Regions from separate parts of the Lactobacillus helsingborgensis genome, predicted to be linked through region 3. Evidence: predicted binding sites of a transcription regulator. Region 3 holds the regulator's gene; each other region holds the start of a gene.
What was found. The regulator HrcA, encoded in region 3, represses chaperone genes, less so after heat shock. The targets are predictions, from matches to a motif close to TTAGCACTCNNNNNNNNNGAGTGCTAA.

Region 1 (4,296 bases), 730 kb from region 3:
TGCCCAACATGTGGCGTGCAATTTTATGCTTATAGTGCAGAGGATTTCGCCTTTAATTCGGATGGTGCCTGTCAAAAGTGTCAGGGACTGGGAACTGTTGAGCAAATTGACGACAGTAAAATTATTGCTGATGAAAATTTGTCTCTTGAAAAAGGGGCAGTTGCTACTTGGCAAATTCCAGGTCGTAATTGGATGTGGCGGATTGCGCGGGAATTGGGAGTGCGCACAGATATACCGTATAAAAAATTGAACGCCAAAGAAAAAGAAATTGTGCTGCATGGAAAAGAGCGCAAGGTACCGATTGACCTGCCAACTTCAACGGGTAGGGTCTATCACTTAGATGCACTATACGAAAATGCTTATAATGCTGTAGCTAACTCACGCAAAACCACCAAGTCGGAGCGGGGTTTGCAAAGAATAAACTCTTTTTATAAATTTAGCACTTGTCCACGTTGTCATGGCTATCGTATTGATCCTAGCAGGTGGCAACAAATGGTTGCCGGTAAAAATATTGTAGCAGCTGAACAATTGACTCTGGGTCAATTAGGTCATTATATGAAAGAAATTTTAGCAACATTGCCGCAAAATATGTATGATCTAGCTAAAAATTTAATTGACGAGTTAATGCACCAAGTGAGGCCGCTATTAAAATTAGGACTAAACTACTTGAGCTTAGATCGGCAAGCCAGCAGCTTGTCCACAGGTGAGCTTCAAAGAATCCAGCTGGGGAGAACTTTGCGCACAGAAACAACTGGTGTGCTGTATGTTTTAGATGAACCATCTGTGGGACTACATCCTGACAATGTGGCGGGACTAATTGAAGTTTTTCATGAACTGGTTAATCAAGGAAATTCTCTGGTTGTGGTTGACCATGAAACTGCCATTATCAATGCAGCTGACTGGGTAATTGAAATTGGTCCAGGGTCTGGAAGTCAAGGTGGAGAAATTATTACCCAGGGAATATCTCAAGATATAAAGCATAATGATAAATCACTAATTGGTCCATATTTAACAGGAAAAGCAGCCCTACTTGTTCGCAAAAGAGCGGGTGCAGATCATATTTTTGATCAGGGTAAAGTAGAATTTACTGTAACGGATCGGTTTAATTTACAAAATATTCATGCTCAGATTCCTATTAACCGCTTAACGTCAGTAACCGGTTTTTCTGGTGCTGGTAAAACAACTTTGATACTTGATTCTCTTATCCCTGCCCTTAAGGCACAAAATAATCATGGACCAGAGTGGGTAAAAAATTTAGTCAATCCTGGTATTAAAAATATTGTTAGTGTTGATTCTTCACCCGTGGGCAAAAATCAACGCTCAACTGTTGCAACTTATACTGACATTATGGATAATTTGCGCAAACTATTTGCTAAACAACCATTAGCAAAAAAATTAAAATATACTGCTGCTCATTTTTCCTACAATAATAAAGAAGGTGCATGTCCGGCATGTAATGGTACGGGAGTGATTTCACTTGATATACAATATTTGCCAGATATGGTCGAAACTTGTTCAGTATGCGGAGGGCATCGTTTTAACAAAGAAGTTTTAAAAGTAAAATGGCATAATCTAAGTATTGCGGATGTATTGGATTATTCAGTTGATGATGCATTAAAAGAAGGACTTTTTGAAGAAGAACCTAAAATTAATAAAACTATTCGTACCTTGCATGACATGGGCTTGGGCTACCTTCATTTAGGAGAATCAACTCCAGCTTTATCGGGTGGAGAGGCGCAGCGCTTGAAATTAACTAGTCATATTCATCAAAGACAAAAGGGCACTCTGTTTGTTTTTGATGAGCCTACAGTTGGGTTACATCCACAGGATGTCAGAACGCTGTTAAAAGTATTTCAGAAATTACTTGATCAAAAAGGAACGATTATCACTATTACCCACGATTTAGATATTATGGCTAACAGTGATTATATGATTGATATGGGACCAAGAGGTGGACTTCAAGGAGGAAAAATTATAGCAAGCGGTACTCCTGTGGATATCTCTCAAAAATCTGCCAGTTTAACCGGTAAATATCTAAGAAAACAATTTAAATTATATCAAAAATAATCTTAACCAGAGCCTGATAGTCCAAATGAAGTGGTGCTATACTAGGCTTTTTTGCTGCTGTGGAAAAATAAGCAATAATTGTGGAAAAAACAAGTAAAAAAGTTGCTTTCTGTGGATAACCTGCTATAATATAATATGTAAGCAGTTAGCAGTCGAACTCTTCGAGTGCTAATTACAAATTTATAACCTATCAAAGGGGTGTTTACATATGGCATATTTTGATAACGATTTTGACGATTTATTTAATGAATTAAACAATTCTTTCTTTAACAATACTAATGATAACGGCGGTGCTATTCCTATTCACTATTCTAGTAGCATGAACATTTCTCCCCAGGATTTTCAACAAAATGCACAAGGCGGACAAAAGCAAGGTCAAAAACCAATTGGCGTTGATCTGGTTGAACAGGCTAAAAAGAATAAATACGATCCTGTTATTGGTCGTGACGAACAGGTTCAGGAAGTAATTGAAATTTTGAGTCGGCGTAAAAAGAACAACCCAGTCTTAGTTGGACCGGCTGGTGTTGGTAAAACTGCTATAGTTGAAGGCTTGGCACAAAAAATTGCTACAGGCGATGTGCCAGATAAAATGAAGGATAAGCATATTATTGCAATCAACATTAATGATATGGTTGCCGGATCTAGTCTCCGTGGTAGTTTTGAGGAACGTCTTAAAAAAGTAATTGATGAAGCTAAGAAGAACCCCAATATTATCTTATTCATTGATGAATTGCACAATATAGTTGGGGCAGGTTCTACAGATTCTGAAAACAATAACGGTGATGCCGCTAATATTTTGAAGCCGGCTTTAGCTAGTGGTGACTTGAACTTAATAGGTGCAACGACCACGAGTGAATATCGGAGAATTGAAAATGATGCGGCACTGGCACGTAGATTCCAACCAGTGCAAGTTCCTGAGCCATCTGCTGCAGTGACTGTCAAAATTTTGGCAGGTCTAAAAGATAAATATGAAGCTTTCCATCATGTAAAATACAGTGACAGTGCTTTAAAGCTGGCGGTTGAATTATCACAGCGCTACATTCAGGGACGTTATTTACCTGATAAAGCCATTGATTTAATGGATGAAGCAGGTGCCAAAAAGGGTCTCGACACAATTCCTGATGATGAAGCAACTTTAAAGAAGCGGATTAAAAAGCTGGAAAGTGAAAAAGAAGCTGCTGCCAAAAAAGAAGATTACAGTAGAGCAAGCCAGCTGAAGAAGCAGATTGAAGACTTACGCGACAAAGCTAATCATGTAGATGAGAAAGCAACGCCGCATGTCACCGATGAGGATATCTACGCTTTGATTGAAGCCAAGACAAAAATTCCAATGAGCGAACTGCACGCAAGTGAAGGACAAAAGAACCTTGATTTGGCTCAGAAATTAAAGAAAGTGGTTATTGATCAAGATAATGCGGTTGATGTCATTACTGACGCAATTGCCCGTAAACAAGTTTTCAAAGACAATGATCGTCCTACTGGCACATTCTTATTAACTGGCCCTACCGGTGTAGGTAAGACAGAATTAGCTAAACAATTGGCCATTCAATTATTTGGTGGGGAAAATCATCTTATTAGACTTGATATGTCTGAATATCAAGATCAGATGGCTGTTAATAAACTGATTGGCTCTGCTCCTGGTTACGTTGGCTATGGTGAGGGCGGTCAATTGACGGAAAAGGTTCGTCACCAACCATACAGCTTAATTTTGTTCGATGAAATTGAAAAAGCTAATCCACAAGTATTTAATGCCTTGCTTCAGATCATGGACGATGGTCGTTTAACTGATGCTCAAGGCAGGACTGTTTCCTTTAAGGATACAATTTTAATCATGACTTCTAATGCTGGTTATTCTGACCATTTATTAAAAGACGGCAAGGTTGATCATGATAAGCTGATTAAAGCTCTGGAAGCATACTTCAGACCTGAATTTTTGAATAGGCTTGATGCGATCGTGCCGTTTAATTCATTAACTAAAGATGATATGAATAAGATCATTGATATTTACTTAAAGAAGATGGCACATGTTTTAGCTAAAAAGAATGTGAAAGTTGAAGTATCTGATGAGGCTAAAGCTTATCTGGCTGAAAAAGGTTATGATAAGAAATTTGGTGCAAGACCTTTACGCAGAGTAGTTGAGCAAGACTTGGAGACACCGATTGCTAAATTATTAATGAAGGAGCCTGACACTAAAGAAGTTAAGTTTACAGCTGATAACAAGCATGTTTA
Region 2 (4,296 bases), 440 kb from region 3:
GTTCTTTTCACCCCAAGAATTTTCAACTTTCCATTGGCGAACATGACCGCCGTCCTCATCCACGCCGACTAAAGTCATAGCATGAGTTGAGGCACCGGCACCAGTTCTTAAGCGGTCTGCCTTAGACATCTTAAGGTCTACGCCAAAGAGGTCGCTTAATTGATAGAGGTCACTGTCAAGATAACCCTTTTTACGATCGCTTTGTTCACCAACATCATTACCAAACCAAACAGCCTCACCATCTTTTAATTGGTTAACAGCTGCAGTTTCCAAGTATTCCATCGGCACATTCAAGAATTTAATACGATAAGAGCCTTCAACGTTATCTTCAAATGGCAGACCATATAACTTATCATATTCATGATCCGGTGCATTAGACAATACAACGTAATCATTGAAGTCAACATCGCCCATGTATTTGTGCAAAAATTCCAGTGGGGTTAAATCTTTATCCAAATGATATTTTTTATCATCATCACGGTATTCCAAATCAAATTTCTTAGGTGGTTCACCGACTGCAATTGCTGTCATTTGGTAAACTTCACTTAGGAATTGTTTACGGGTTTTCTCGACTTCATCGTCTTTACCATCTTGCTTTAATTTACGTAGGACTAGTGCATCTTTTTTGAGCTTATCACCCAAAGCCTTGGCAAAGCCCATAGTATTATTGGCGTTAAAGCTTTCAGGCATAGCATAAGAAGGCACAACGCCATATTTTTCAATCAAAGCGGCTCCCATGTGGAATTGACCACCATCTTCACCGGCACCGTCTAAATGAGCTTTAACGGTGCGTGAATCAAGCGGCTCATCGGCAGTAGCCAAAATATTGTCATAAAAAATATTTGCGCGCTCGATTTTATCCCAGAAAAAGTTGTAGCTTTGTGAGAAAGTAAAGTTCTTACAGTGATATTTTTTGCCAAAATTGTGGCGTAAGATGTTTAAAGTAGCAAATTCCCAGCAACGACCTGATTGGCGTTGATTAGTAACATTTTCCGTGTCAAGTTCGGTTGAAAATACACGGGTCAATTCACTTTGAACGCGATCATTGTAAGCAGCTGTTAAAACACCACTTTTTTGAGCAGCTCGAGCAACAACCTGATTTTGCGGATTTTTATTAAAGTTTTCCGCAAACTTTTCCAGTTCTTGGACAGTTAGTTTATGAGCCATAAAATATATTCTCCTTTTTTAATCTATTTTTAAATTACTTTATATTTTAAGCTAAAAGAAAAGCGAGTTCAATAGCTGAACCCACTTTGACTTTATAATCCTAAAACTTGTTTCTTTTTAACCGAAAATTCTTCTTCAGTTAATATTCCTTCATCAACTAACTCTTTTAATTGCTTTAACGCTGCAATCATATCTTGAGTATTTTCTGGTGCATTTTGTGCTGGAGCACTTTGAATACTTTATTGGTAATTCTGCGACATGCTTTTAATAGCATCTGCTAAAATTGGTGCAGCAGTTTTATCTAAATCGTTAAGAAAAATATTTGTTGCGCCATTGGTTATTTGAATTTAGCAGTTAATAATCTTGAGAATGAAAAAGATTAAAAGGTGAGGTGGTCTCTGCTCTAGTGGACTGCGTATTAGTAATAATCGAACTGCAAGAATAACTATGTTAAAATTATTATTGATATTCTTAGATTAAAACTATTTAAAGTAATTGGAAACAAAATAAGCCAACCAGAACTTAATCTGGTTGGCTTATTTTATTGTTTCTGAAAATTTTTATTTTAAAAACAGTTCAGATGAATTTAAATAGACTTTCTCTTATATCAATGAGTTAATATATTTTGATGATTTGAAGACAATTAGTCAATTTGAATTGAGTTATCACTTGCGCCAGCTTGTTGCTTTGGCAGGGTAATAGTCAATACACCGTTGTCGTATTTGGCGTGAATGTCACTTGCAACCACGTTTGGCAATCTGAAGCTACGTGAAATATGACCTTCGCTTCTCTCACGGTGAATTATGCTGTTGTCCTTAGACATATCCTTGAATGATTTTCTTGAGCCCGATACACTCAAAATACCATTATTATAATTAAGGTGGATCTTGTCTTTATCCATTCCCGGCATATCAACTTTAATTACATATTCTTTGTCGTTTTCAACAACATCTGATTGCATTAATTTTGCTACTTCGTTATCGTCAAAAAATTTTCTTGGAAGATCAAACCAATCGTTCATCGCATCGAATAAATCATTGTGCCGATTCATCATATCATTTGCCATAGTAAAAAACTTCCTTTCAAAATTTATATATTTGTATCAGAAGACTTTCATTTCTTCCTGACACTTATTATTATAGTATGCAGATTTTTAAAATGGAAATAATTAGCACTCTTATTTTATGAGTGCTAAAAATTAAATAAAAAAGCTAATATTACAGTGCTTTAAGCATGTGGATAATTTTAGCAGCAAAAATATAGGAGAAAAATATTTTGGTTTATTATCAAAAAATGACACCACAGGGCTATCAAAAAATTAAAGATGAAATTGCTGATTTGAAAAAGGACCGACCTCGAAGAATTAAAATTTTGCAGGAAGCACGCTCACTAGGCGACTTATCGGAAAATACTGAGTATACGGAAGCAAAACGTGATTTAGGCCACCTTCAAAGTCGCCTGCGTTATCTGGAAAAGCAATTGAAATATGCCGAAATCATTGAAAAAAAGGCTGATGGCAAAGTAGATTTGGGCAAGACAGTCACACTAAAATTTGCTGATGACCCAGAAACTGAAACATATCAAATTGTCGGTCGTATGGAAGCTGATATTGCTGCTGGAAAAGTTGCGTTTGATTCGCCGTTAGGGCAGGCAATCATGAAAAAAGAAGTTGGTAAAACCGTCAGTGTTGCTGCACCGGCTGGTGAATATCAAGTTACTATTGAAAAAATTGACTAATTTTTCGCTTGATCATTCGAACTTGTGTTTGTATAATTTATTTTAGCGAACACGAGTTTGCAATAGGAAGTGAAAGCAATGTATGATTATCGGTATGAGCCGCACCGTTTGATTTTCATGATTGATAACAAGTCGTTCTTTGCCAGCTGTGAGGCCCTGCAATTAGGACTAAACCCGATGAAGGCTGTATTAGCGGTTGTCTCGCATCAGCCACATACAAAATATGGCTCGGGGCTAATCATGGCGGCCTCACCTTTAGCGAAGAAAAAGTATGGATTGACTAACGTCATGAGAGTGCGGGATCTACCCACTAAAAAAGAAGCACCAGATTTAATTTTGGTAGAGCCACATATGAATTTATACATCAAGCGCAGTATGCAGGTATTGGCAATTTTTCAAAAGTATGCTGCTGATGAAGATATCCATGTCTATTCTATTGATGAAAGCATGATTGATATGACTAAATCCTGGCGTTTGTTTGGAGATGACCCTTATCTGGTTGCGCGTAAAATGCAAGTAGAAATTAAAAACAAGATAGGCCTTTATACTACTTGCGGCATTGGAGAGAATCCCCTGCTAGCTAAACTGGCAATGGACATATCAGCCAAGCACCGCTGTTCAATGATTGATTATTGGCATTATATTGATGTGCCAGATACTATTTGGCAAATTAAAGATTTGGAAGAAGTTTGGGGGATTGGCAAAAGAATAGCTCGGCGCTTGCATCACCTACATATTAATAATATGTATGAACTGGCACATACTAATCCGGCAATTTTGAAAAAAGAGTTTGGCGTAATTGGTGAACAGCTATTTGCGATTAGCTGGGGAGTTGATCGCAGCATTATTAGCGAAAAATATTATCCCATAATGAAGAATTATGGCAATTCGCAGATTTTAAACCGTGATTACACAAATCAACGAGAAATTGAAATAGTTTTACGTGAAATTGGCGAACAGGTTGGTGCCAGAATACGTGCTCATCGTTTACAAGCTGGCTGTCTTAGCTTATTTGTTGGCTTTTCTAAGTATGAACAAGATGGTAGTCGCAAGGGCTTTAACGTGCAGCAAAAAATTTGTCCCACTAATGATAATGATTTGTTGGTTGAAGAAATACTGGCACTTTTTCGTAAAAACTGGCGTGGTGAAACAGTACGTGCTTTAGGGGTTAATTGTAGCCGCTTGGCACCAGATAATTGTCAGCAATTAACCTTTTTTGTTCCCGCGACGCAGCAAATTAAAAAGCACACAATAAATATAACTGTTGACAAAATCAGGAAAAAATACGGTTTTACCAGTTTAGTCAAAGCCTCAAGTCTGTCTAAAGGGGCAACGGCGATAAGACGCAGCAGTCTTGTTGGCGGACATAATGGTGGAAATGCTTATGAATGA
Region 3 (4,296 bases):
CTGCTATTTCCTTGAAAACGAATGCAAAAAAGGTGGCATTACGGTACAATAATAGCGTTAAGGCAATTTATCAGAAAGATGGTACCATGTATCGCCCTTATTTAATGCTTTTACAAAATGAATAAGTGAATGAAGGTCTTATTATGGAAATAATCCATTTAACATATCCCATTAAGAAAAATATCTTCCCCCAGAAAATAGTTCTTGCTTTGGGTTTTTTCGACGGCGTTCATCGGGGACACCAAGAAATAATAAAAGCTGCTAAAAAAAAGGCGCAAGCAAAACATTTACCTCTTGTTGTGATGACGTTTGATCGCCACCCCAAAGAAATTTATCAAAATAAAAACGTTACCTACATTGATACCTTGTCGGAAAAGGCATATAAAATGCAAAAGCTTGATGTCGATTATTTATTAGTAATGCACTTTAATAACGCATTTTGCCAGCTGACGCCACAAGAATTTGTGGACGAAATCATTGTTAAATTGCGCACTGATACTGTCGTTGCCGGCTTTGACTATACCTATGGGCCCAAAAATATAGCCAATATGAAAAACTTCCCTGAATTTGCTCAAGGCAGATTTGCTATAGTTGATGTCCCGAAACAGTCTTATGACGGAGAAAAAATTGGTTCAACGGAAATAAAAAAGGCGATTAGTGCTGGAGAAATGGAATTAGCAGCTAAATTGTTAGGTTTTCCTTATCTAATGTCTGGCTATATTGGACATGGGCTGCGCAATGGGCATAAATTAGGTTATCCAACGGCAAATTTAATTTGGGAGCCCAAAAAAGTAGTCCCTAAAGTAGGAGTTTATGCCACCAAAACTAAAATTAGAGGAAAATGGTATGACTCTATGACAAGTGTTGGTTATAATGTCACTATCAATGATGGTCAAAAACTATATATTGAATCAAATTTATTTGGTTTTGATCAAGAAGCTTATGATGAGGAAATGCTAATTAAATGGTATAAGTATACCCGTGGCGAAATTAAGTTTGATAGTTTGAAGGAATTAAAAGAGCAGATGAGTCAGGACAAGTCAGAAATTAAAAATTATTTTGTAAATCATAAGTAATTATATTATCAGACTTAAAAGATAACGGTTTTTAATAAAAAAGTTAGCACTCAGCTTGACATTCTGCTAAAAGCTAGTATCATAATAATTGTTAGCACCTGAGAAGATTGAGTGCTAAAAGTGAGGGCGATATTTATGTTGACCGAACGTCAAGAATTAATTTTAAAAACAATTATCAATGATTTCACGCAGACACATGATCCTGTTGGTTCAAAAACAGTCATGAATCAGTTGCCAATTAAAGTTTCGAGCGCAACAATTCGCAACGAAATGGCCGTTTTAGAAGAAAAGGGCTTAATCGAAAAAACCCATTTGTCAAGTGGTCGTGTTCCTTCTACTGAAGGGTACAGGTACTACCTTGATAACTTGGTAGAGCCCTTACAAATATCTTCTTCTGTTTATAAGAGAATCATTAATCAACTAGATCAGCCATTTCATCAGGTAAATGACATTGTGCAGGAAGCTGCCAAAATTTTGTCTGATTTGACTAATTACACTGCTTTTGCGGAAGGTCCTGAAAATAGTGATTTAACTATTTCAGGATTTAGAATAGTCCCGCTTTTTAGTAGACAAATAATGGCCATTCTAGCAACTAGTGACGGTGATGTTCATAATCAAGTCTATACGTTACCATATAATGTTCATGGTGATGAGATTGAACGTGCCGTTCGAATGATTAACGATGAATTGGCAGGTAAAACTCTAAGTGAAGTAACACCTGAATTTCTGGAACAGACTTTAGGTAAAAAACTTAAAGTTAGTCATGTTGCCGAATTAATTGAATTGGTAAAAGATGTTATTAGTGATGCTGCTAGTGAGCAAATGTACGTTGATGGTCAGATTAATTTGCTCAATAATATTTCTTTAAGCGATGTTTCTAATTTACGTTCATTATATGAGTTGATTGAGCACAATGATTTGATTTCAAGTATTTTGAATAGTGAAACAAGTTTAAAAAGTGATAGGTACCCAGTAAAAGTAAGTTTAGGCTCTGAACTTTCAAATGACTTGTTAAAAGATTACAGTCTGCTTACAGCTGAGTACAGTGTCGGCTCACATGGCAAAGGCATAATAGCTTTACTTGGACCTGATAACATGCCATATTCACAAGTAATAGGACTCCTTGAATACTTTAGAAACGAGTTAGCAAAAAAGTTGCTTGAATATTATGGTAGATTTAAATAAAGGAGGTTAGCCTTGAGTAAGGAAGAAAAAACCAAAAAAGACGTAGATGAAAATCAACGTCATTCTGAGAAAACCCAGTCACCAAAAACAGATTCAAAATCTGAGGCTAACAAGAAAACGAAGCTTGAAACTTCAGAAACAAAAATTAAAGAAAAATTGACTAAGTTACAGGCGGAAAAAGATGATCTTGAAGATAAGTTCTTGCGCAGTCAAGCAGAAATGCAAAATATGCAAAATCGTTATAATAACGAGAGAGCACAACTTATTAAATATGAATCACAGTCTTTGGCTAAAGATGTTCTGCCAGCAATGGACAATTTAGAACGAGCTTTAGCTACCAAAGTTGATGACGAAGCATCAAAGCAACTTAAAAAGGGTGTACAAATGACCCTTGATTCACTGGTTAAAGCGATGAAGGATCACGGAATTAGTGAAATTACAGCTGAAGGTGTAAAATTTGATCCTAATTTACATCAGGCTGTTCAAACAGTTGCTGCTGAAAATGACGATCAAAAAGATCATGTTGTGCGAGTTTTGCAAAAGGGTTATTTATACAAAGATCGTACTTTAAGACCAGCAATGGTTGTTGTAGCACAATAATTGAAAGGAAGCATATCAATGTCAAAAGTTATCGGAATTGACCTCGGAACTACCAACTCAGCGGTTGCTGTTCTTGAGGGTAAGGAACCCAAAATTATTACTAACCCAGAAGGAAATCGGACAACTCCTTCAGTAGTAGCTTTCAAGGATGGAGAAATTCAAGTCGGTGAAGTTGCTAAGAGACAAGCAATTACCAATCCTAATACTATTTCTTCAATTAAGCGCCACATGGGTGAAGCTGATTATAAGGTGAAGATTGGAGATAAAGCGTACACTCCGCAAGAAATTTCAGCAATGATCTTGCAGTATATCAAGAAATTCTCCGAGGATTATTTAGGTGAAAAAGTAACAGAAGCCGTTATTACAGTTCCTGCATACTTTAATGACGCCCAACGTCAAGCTACTAAGGATGCTGGTAAAATTGCTGGCCTTGATGTTAAGAGAATCATTAACGAACCTACTGCATCTTCCCTTGCTTACGGTCTTGACAAAGATGCTGAAGACGAAAAAGTTTTAGTTTACGACCTCGGTGGTGGTACTTTTGATGTTTCCGTTTTGCAATTAGGTGACGGTGTGTTCCAAGTTCTTTCAACTAATGGTGATACTCACCTTGGTGGTGATGACTTCGATAACAAGATTATTGATTGGTTGATTAAGAACTTTAAAGATGAAAATGGTGTTGACCTTTCTAAAGATAAAATGGCTTTACAAAGGTTAAAGGATGCTGCTGAAAAGGCTAAGAAAGATCTTTCTGGTGTATCTTCAACTCATATTTCATTACCATTCATTTCTGCTGGCGAATCTGGTCCATTACACCTAGAAGCTGACTTAACTAGGGCAAAATTTGATGAATTAACTTCTGACTTAGTTGATAAGACTAAGATTCCGTTTGACAATGCGTTAAAAGATGCTGAATTAACAGTTAATGATATTGACAAGGTTATTTTAAACGGTGGTTCTACTCGTATTCCTGCTGTGCAAGAAGCTGTTAAGAAGTGGGCGGGTAAAGAACCTGATCACTCAATTAACCCAGACGAAGCTGTTGCTTTAGGTGCTGCTATTCAAGGTGGTGTCATTTCTGGTGACGTTAAGGATGTTGTTTTACTTGATGTAACTCCTCTTTCACTTGGTATTGAAACTATGGGTGGTGTATTTACCAAGTTAATTGAGAAGAATACGACAATCCCAACCTCCAAGAGTCAAATCTTCTCTACTGCTGCTGATAATCAACCAGCTGTTGACGTGCACGTATTGCAGGGTGAGCGTCCAATGGCTGCTGATGACAAGACTTTAGGTCGTTTCGAATTAACTGATATTCCAGCAGCTCCTCGTGGTGTGCCACAAATTCAAGTTACTTTTGATATTGACAAGAACGGTATCGTTAATGTTTCTGCTAAGGATATGGGAACCGGTAAAGAACAAAAGATTACTATCA

Region 1: the regulator HrcA is predicted to act here: its motif matches at 2,213-2,239, upstream of DLD54_RS08540 (ATP-dependent Clp protease ATP-binding subunit).
Region 2: the regulator HrcA is predicted to act here: its motif matches at 2,336-2,362, upstream of DLD54_RS07240 (Hsp20/alpha crystallin family protein).

The regions. Positions count from the first base shown of each region.
Region 1 is NZ_CP029544.1:1,802,476-1,806,771, reverse strand. Features, by position in the region: gene DLD54_RS08545 (AAA family ATPase) at 1-2,067, shown strand, start outside; gene DLD54_RS08540 (ATP-dependent Clp protease ATP-binding subunit) at 2,276-4,296, shown strand, end outside.
Region 2 is NZ_CP029544.1:1,505,873-1,510,168, reverse strand. Features, by position in the region: gene DLD54_RS07250 (C1 family peptidase) at 1-1,167, opposite strand, end outside; gene DLD54_RS07245 (SHOCT domain-containing protein) at 1,260-1,358, opposite strand; gene DLD54_RS07240 (Hsp20/alpha crystallin family protein) at 1,811-2,233, opposite strand; gene greA (transcription elongation factor GreA) at 2,443-2,904, shown strand; gene DLD54_RS07230 (Y-family DNA polymerase) at 2,983-4,296, shown strand; gene DLD54_RS07225 (hypothetical protein) at 4,289-4,296, shown strand, end outside.
Region 3 is NZ_CP029544.1:1,069,874-1,074,169, reverse strand. Features, by position in the region: gene truB (tRNA pseudouridine(55) synthase TruB) at 1-125, shown strand, start outside; gene ribF (riboflavin biosynthesis protein RibF) at 144-1,076, shown strand; gene hrcA (heat-inducible transcriptional repressor HrcA) at 1,212-2,261, shown strand; gene grpE (nucleotide exchange factor GrpE) at 2,274-2,861, shown strand; gene dnaK (molecular chaperone DnaK) at 2,880-4,296, shown strand, end outside.